Piscinibacter sp. HJYY11: one gene and its partner. The protein of the gene in region 1 binds, or shares a complex with, the protein of each later gene. Links are inferred from orthologs where the notes say so. Each region holds a gene or a part of one and is shown on either strand. Other genes may lie near its edges.

What was found.
Region 2: the proteins of accC (region 1) and accD are in contact, whole or in part, in a solved structure (PDB 8UXZ), measured with the Escherichia coli proteins. The link is inferred for Piscinibacter sp. HJYY11 from one-to-one orthologs.

What each region holds. Positions count from the first base shown.
Region 1 is NZ_JAERQZ010000001.1:4,428,640-4,432,600, reverse strand. What follows is about bases 989-3,961. They hold accC (acetyl-CoA carboxylase biotin carboxylase subunit), read left to right. Parts: upstream 989-1,786; coding sequence 1,787-3,136; downstream 3,137-3,961. Other genes in these bases: prmA (50S ribosomal protein L11 methyltransferase), read left to right, coding at 3,140-3,961; accB (acetyl-CoA carboxylase biotin carboxyl carrier protein), read left to right, coding at 1,300-1,776; aroQ (type II 3-dehydroquinate dehydratase), read left to right, coding at 989-1,232. In the rest of the region: JI745_RS20810 (hypothetical protein), read left to right, coding at 1-192; JI745_RS20805 (TlpA disulfide reductase family protein), read left to right, coding at 189-725; more of aroQ, read left to right, coding at 789-988. UniProt on the Escherichia coli protein: This protein is a component of the acetyl coenzyme A carboxylase complex; first, biotin carboxylase catalyzes the carboxylation of the carrier protein and then the transcarboxylase transfers the carboxyl group to form malonyl-CoA.
Region 2 is NZ_JAERQZ010000001.1:1,405,319-1,408,811, reverse strand. Bases 495-3,493 are described here. They hold accD (acetyl-CoA carboxylase, carboxyltransferase subunit beta), read left to right. Parts: upstream 495-1,557; coding sequence 1,558-2,430; downstream 2,431-3,493. Other genes in these bases: folC (bifunctional tetrahydrofolate synthase/dihydrofolate synthase), read left to right, coding at 2,500-3,493; trpA (tryptophan synthase subunit alpha), read left to right, coding at 734-1,561; trpB (tryptophan synthase subunit beta), read left to right, coding at 495-734. In the rest of the region: more of trpB, read left to right, coding at 1-494.

The sequences.
Region 1 (3,961 bases):
CCGCGCGGCGAGCCGATCGACGTGCTGACCGTCAGCAGCATGAGCCCCGAGCTAGGCGAGCCGGTCACCGTGCACATGAGCATCCTCGACCACGACGACCTGCGCGGCGCGCTGAAGCCCGACGGGCGCGGCCAGTCCGAGCGGGGCGACCTCGCAGCGCTGCGCCGGCTGCTGGACGACAGCGCCCCATGAACCGCCGCAATGCCCTGCTCACCGGCGGTGTGGGGGTCGTTGCGGCCGCCGGCGGTGCGGGCTGGGCCTGGTGGCGCCACCGCGAAACGGAGGCCGACGCCGGTGCCGAGCAGGCCGTCTGGCGTGAGCGCTTCGAACGGCCGGAAGGTGGCGAGCTTTCGATGGCCAGCTTGCGCGGCCAGCCGGTGGTGCTCAATTTCTGGGCGACCTGGTGCGCGCCCTGCGTGAAGGAAATGCCGCTCCTCGACGCCTTCTATAAAGAGCACAAGGCCAAAGGCTGGCACGTGGTCGGCCTGGCGATCGACAGCCCGACGCCTGTGCGCGAATTTCTCGGCAAGCTGCCAATCACGTTTCCGATCGGTCTGGCCGGGCTGAACGGCGTGGACCTGAGCCGCAACCTGGGCAACCCGAGCGGCGCACTGCCCTTCAGCGTCGCCTTCGATCGCCAAGGCAAGGCCGTCTTCCGCAAACTCGGGCTTCTCAAGCCGGAAGACCTGGCGATTTGGGCTGAAAAGTTCGCCTCAGGGCAATAATTTGGCTTCCTGCGCGGATCAGCGCTCAAAAACGCGTAAAGTCCGGCCTTCGCTTTTGAAGCCATGAAGATCCTCGTCCTGCACGGCCCCAACCTCAATCTGCTCGGCACCCGCGAGCCAGCAGTCTATGGCTCGACGACTTTGGATCAGATCAACGCAGAACTCGCGAAGATCGCCTCCGATGCCGGGTCGTCCCTCGAAAGCTTCCAGAGCAACCACGAGGGCGCGCTGATCGACCGTGTTCAGGCCACACGGCTCGACGGCACCGACTTCGTGATCATCAACCCAGGCGCCTTCACGCACACCAGCGTGGCCTTGCGTGATGCGTTCGCGGGTGTCGCGATCCCGTTCATCGAAGTGCACCTGTCGAATGTGCACCGTCGCGAGCCATTCCGCCACCATTCTTATTTTTCCGATCTCGCCGAAGGCGTGATCGTCGGGCTGGGCGCCGATGGATACCGCCTGGCCCTGGGCCATGCGCTCAAGCGCGGCCCCAAGAAGGCCTAGGGCCTGACCCGGCACGTCGCCCTCGCTGGCGATCGGCCGCCCCATAACGACAGGAGTTGGAGAACACATGGACCTGCGCAAACTGAAGACGCTGATCGACTTGGTGTCTGAATCGAACATCTCCGAGCTTGAGATCACTGAAGCCGATGGCAAGGTGCGCATCGTCAAGAGCGACCCGGCCGCCGTGGCCGTGGCCGCCCAGCCGGTGGTCTACCAGGCGGCGCCCCCGCAGGTCGCAGCCGCCGCACCGGTGGCGGCCGCAGCGCCGGTCGCCGCGCCGGCCCCCGAAGCTGCCCCTGCCGCCCCGACCGGCCACATCGTCAAGTCGCCGATGGTCGGCACCTTCTACGGTGCGGCCAGCCCTGGCGCCAAGCCCTTCGCCACGGTCGGCACGGTGGTCAAGGAAGGCGACCCGATCTGCATCATCGAAGCGATGAAGATCATGAACGAGATCGAGGCCGACAAGGCCGGCACGGTGACGCAGGTGCTGGCACAGAACGGCCAGGCCGTGGAATTCGGGCAGCCCTTGTTCGTCATCGAATAAGGCGCGGGCCATGTTCAAGAAAATTCTCATCGCCAACCGAGGCGAGATCGCACTGCGCATCCAGCGCGCGTGCCGGGAGATGGGCGTCAAGTCGGTCGTCGTCTACTCTGAAGCCGACCGCGACGCGAAATACGTGAAGCTCGCCGACGAGGCCGTGTGCATCGGCCCGGCCGCCTCGGCCCAGAGCTACCTCAACATGCCGGCGATCATCTCGACCGCCGAGGTGACCGACGCCGAAGCCATTCACCCCGGCTACGGCTTCCTGTCCGAGAACGCCGACTTCGCCGAACGTGTGGAGCAAAGCGGCTTCACCTTCATCGGCCCGACGCCCGAGTCGATCCGCATCATGGGCGACAAGGTCTCGGCCAAGCAGGCCATGATCAAGTCGGGCGTGCCCTGCGTGCCCGGCTCGGAAGGCGCGCTGCCCGACGACCCGAAGGAGATCGTCAAGATCGGCCGTGCGGTGGGCTACCCGGTGATCATCAAGGCCGCCGGCGGCGGCGGTGGCCGCGGCATGCGCGTGGTGCACACAGAAGCCGCGCTGCTGCACGCGGTGCAGACCACCAAGGCCGAAGCGGGCGCCGCCTTCGGCAACCCGGCGGTCTACATGGAGAAATTCCTCGAGAACCCGCGCCACATCGAGATCCAGGTGCTGGCCGACGAGCACAAGAACGCCGTCTGGCTGGGCGAGCGTGACTGCTCCATGCAGCGCCGTCACCAGAAGATCATCGAGGAAGCGCCGGCGCCGGGCATCCCGCGCCGCGTGATCGAGCGCATCGGCGAGCGCTGCGCCGCCGCCTGCAAGAAGATCGGCTACCGCGGTGCCGGCACCTTCGAGTTCCTGTACGAGAACGGCGAGTTCTACTTCATCGAGATGAACACCCGCGTGCAGGTGGAGCACCCGGTGACCGAGCTCGTGACCGGCGTCGACATCGTGCAGATGCAGATCCGCGTGGCCGCCGGCGAGAAGCTGCCCTTCACGCAGCGGCAGATCCAGATGCGCGGCCACGCCATCGAGTGCCGCGTGAACGCCGAAGACCCGTACAAGTTCACCCCCTCGCCCGGCCGCATCACGACCTGGCACGCGCCGGGCGGGCCCGGTGTGCGGGTCGACTCGCATGCGTACACCAACTACTTCGTGCCGCCGAACTACGACTCGATGATCGGCAAGATCATCACCCACGGCGACACACGCGACCAGGCACTCGCGCGCATGCGCATCGCACTGTCGGAGACGGTGGTCGAGGGCATCCTCACCAACATCCCGCTGCATCGCGAGCTGATGGCCGACGCGAAGTTCATCGAGGGTGGAACCAGCATCCATTACCTCGAGGGCTGGATGTCGCACCACAAGCGCTGAGCAATGCTGGAGCTGCTGCTCGTCGTACCTGAAGCGCTGGTGGAGCCCGTCTCCGATGCGCTGATGGACGAGCTGGAGGCGCTGTCGGTCTCGGTGGAAGACGCCGACGCCGACACCGCCCATGAGCAGGCGCTCTTCGGCGAGCCCGGCATGCCGGCGCCGCGTGGCGGCTGGCAACGCTCGGTGGTGAAGGCGCTCTTCGAGCGTGAAGAGACCGCCACCGATGCCGCCACGTTGTTGCTGGCGCAAGACTGGGCGCAAGGCGTCCACGTGCAGTCGCTGCAGGCGGTGCCCGATGAAGACTGGGTGCGGCTCACGCAGTCGCAGTTTTCGCCGGTGTCCATCACGCGCGACTTCTGGATCGTGCCGACCTGGCACGAGCCGCCCGCCGAAGCGAAGCGCTTCATCCGCCTCGACCCCGGCCTCGCCTTCGGCACCGGCACACATCCCACGACCCGCATGTGCCTGCGCTGGACGGCGCAGCACGCGACAGCCTGGCCTCGCGTGCTCGACTACGGCTGCGGCTCGGGCATCCTTGCCATCGGTGCGGCGCTGCATGGCGCTCAGCTGATCGACGCGGTCGACATCGATCCGGCCGCCGTGGTGTCGACGAAAGCCAATGCCAGCGCGAACCAGGTGACGCTGCAGGCCGGCCTGCCCGATGCGGCGAAGGGCGAGTACGACCTCGTGCTGGCCAACATCCTCGCCACACCGCTGAAGCTGCTGGCGCCTTTGTTGTGCGGACACGTCAAGCCAGGCGGACACTTGGTGCTCGCCGGCATCCTCGAACGCCAGGCGGAAGAGCTGAAGGAGGCCTACGCCCCC
Region 2 (3,493 bases), 3.0 Mb from region 1 along the record:
TGAAGGACGCGCTCAATGAAGCGATGCGCGACTGGGTCACGCACATCGAGAACACCTTCTACATCATCGGCACCGTGGCCGGCCCGCACCCGTATCCGGCGATGGTGCGCGACTTCCAGCGCGTCATTGGTGACGAGTGCCTGCTGCAGATGCCCGAGCAGATCGGCCGCCAGCCCGATGCGGTGATCGCCGCGGTGGGCGGGGGCTCGAACGCGATGGGCATCTTCTACCCGTACATCCAGCACGAGAAGACGCGCCTGATCGGCGTTGAAGCCGCAGGGCAGGGGCTCGAATCGGGCAAGCACTCGGCCAGCCTCAGCAAGGGCTCGCCCGGCGTGCTGCACGGCAACCGCACCTACCTGCTGCAGGACGACAACGGCCAGATCACCGAGACGCATTCCATCTCGGCCGGCCTCGACTACCCCGGCGTCGGCCCCGAGCACGCGTACCTGAAGGACATCGGTCGCGCCGAATACGTCGGCATCACCGACGACGAGGCGCTCGCCGCCTTCCACCGCCTGTGCCGCACCGAGGGCATCATCCCGGCGCTCGAGTCTTCGCATGCCGTTGCGCAAGCCATCAAGATGGCCCCGACGATGAAGCCCGACCAGCACCTCCTCGTCAACCTCTCCGGGCGTGGCGACAAGGACATCGGCACCGTGGCCGACCTCTCCGGCGCCGAATACTTCGACCGCCCCTCGCAGGCCGGCCGCACGGTGAAGGGGGCCAGGTGATGAGCCGCATCCAGGCCGTGTTCGCAGCGCTTAAGGCGCAAGGCCGCAAGGCGCTGATTCCTTACGTGATGGCCGGCGATCCGTACCCCGACGCAACGGTCGAGGTCATGCTGGCGATGGCGAAGGCCGGCGCCGACGTGATCGAGTTCGGCGTGCCCTTCTCTGACCCGATGGCCGATGGCCCCGTGATCCAGGCCGCCGGCGAGCGCGCCTTGGCCAAGGGCATCGGCATGCCGCAGGTGCTCGAGTTCGTGCGCCAGTTCCGCCGCAGCAACGACACCACGCCCATCGTGCTGATGGGCTATGCCAACCCGATCGAGCGCTACGACCAGCGCGCGGGCGAGGGGGCATTCGTGCGCGACGCCAAGTCGGCCGGTGTCGACGGCGTGCTGGTCGTGGACTACCCGCCCGAAGAATGCGAGGCCTTTGCCACGCAGATGCGAGCGGCAGACCTCGACCCGATCTTCCTGCTGGCGCCCACCTCCACCGACCAGCGCATCAAGGACGTCGCCCGGGTCGCCACCGGCTTCGTCTACTACGTGTCGCTCAAGGGCGTGACGGGCTCCGGCGCGATCGACACCCAGTCGGTGGCCGACAACCTGCCGCGCATCCGCGCCCACGTGAAGGTGCCGGTCGGTGTCGGTTTCGGCATACGGAATGCCGAGACGGCCAAGGCTGTTGGCGCAGTTTCGGATGCCGTCGTGATTGGCGCCCGCATCGTGAGCCTGCTCGAAACCCAAACGCGCGACAATGTCGCTTCCGCCGGCGCGGCGTTCATCGCCGAGATCCGCGCGGCCCTCGATTCCCTGAAAGGAGTTCCCGCATGAGTTGGCTTGAAAAACTGCTGCCTCCGAAGATCCAGCAGACCGACCCGGCCGAGCGGCGCACCGTCCCCGAAGGCTTGTGGATCAAGTGCCCGTCCTGCGAGACGGTGCTCTACAAGAACGACCTCGAGCAGAACCTCAACGTCTGCCCCAAGTGCGCCCACCACCACCGCATCGGTGCACGTGCGCGCCTCAATGCCTTCCTCGACGGCGAAGGCCGCTACGAGATCGGCCAGGAGGTCGTGCCGGTCGATGCGCTCAAGTTCAAGGACAGCAAGCGCTACCCCGATCGCATCAAGCAGGCCATGGAAGCCACTGGCGAGACCGATGCCCTCGTGGTGATGGGCGGCGCGCTGCACACCATCCCCGTGGTCGCAGCCTGCTTCGAGTTCGACTTCATGGGGGGCTCCATGGGCTCGGTGGTCGGTGAGCGCTTCGTGCGCGGCGTCGAGATGGCCGTCGAGCAGAAGGTGCCCTTCATCAGCTTCACCGCCACCGGCGGCGCCCGCATGCAGGAAGGTCTGCTGAGCTTGATGCAGATGGCCAAGACCAATGCGGCCATCACGCATCTGTCGAAGAGCAAGCTGCCCTTCATCAGCGTGCTGTGCGACCCGACGATGGGTGGCGTGTCGGCCAGCTTCGCCTTCATGGGCGACATGGTGATCGCCGAGCCCAAGGCGCTGATCGGCTTCGCCGGCCCGCGCGTGATCGCCGACACCGTGCGCGAGAAGCTGCCTGAAGGTTTCCAGCGCGCCGAGTTCCTGATGCAGACCGGTGCCATCGACGCCATCGTCGACCGTCGCGAGCTGCGCACCGTCATCGCGAAATCGATCGCCATGCTGCAGCGGCAAAGCGCGGACGCGGTGGCCTGATCGTCACGGCCTCAACGCGACAAGGGCGGCCTCGGCCGCCCTTGTGCATTCCAAACCTCCTTCAATCCCATGACCCTGCCCACCACGCTGGCCGAATGGCTGGACCACTGCGAGCGCCTGCACCCCAAGAACATCGACATGGGCCTTGCGCGCAGCGAGGAGATGAAGCGCCGCCTGAACCTCGATTTCAAGGTGCCGGTCATCACCGTGGCAGGCACCAACGGCAAGGGCTCGACCTGCACGATGATCGAGTCAATCGGCCTCCACGCCGGCTACAAGGTGGGCCTCTACATCAAGCCCCACTTCGTGCACTTCGAAGAGCGCTGCCGCGTCAACGGGTCGATGGTGTCGGCTGGCGATCTGCTGCCGCACTTCGAGGCGGTGGAGAAGGCACGCGGTGACATGCCGCTGACCTATTTCGAGTTCACGAGTCTCGCGATCTTCCGGCTGCTGTCGATGGCCGAGCTCGACTTGGTGATCCTCGAAGTCGGCCTCGGCGGCCGGCTCGACACGGTCAACGTGATCGACACCGACTGCGCCGTCATCACCAGCATTGCGCTCGACCACATGGAGTACCTCGGCCCCGACCGCGAAGCCATCGGCCGCGAGAAGGCCGCGATCATGCGGCCGGGCAAGCCGGCGATCTTCAGTGACCCGGTGCCGCCGGCCAGCGTGGGCGACCACGCGAAGAGCATCGGCGCAGACCTCTGGCAGATCGGCGTCGATTTCAATTTCGCAGGCGACAAGCAGCAGTGGGGCTGGGCCGGCCGAGGCCGTCGCTACAGCGGCCTGGCGTACCCGGCGCTGCGCGGTGCGAACCAGCTGCTCAATGCATCGGGCGCGATCGCGGCGTTTGAAGCCTTGCGGGATCGCCTGCCGATCAACGCTCAGGCGATTCGCAGCGGCCTGGCCACGCTCGAGTTGCCGGGCCGCTTCCAGATCGTGCCTGGCCAGCCGACGCTGGTGCTCGACGTGGCCCACAACCCGCATGCCGTCGGGGCGCTGTTCGAGAACCTCGACCAGATGGGCTTCTTCCCTCGCACCCATGCCGTCTTCGGTGTGA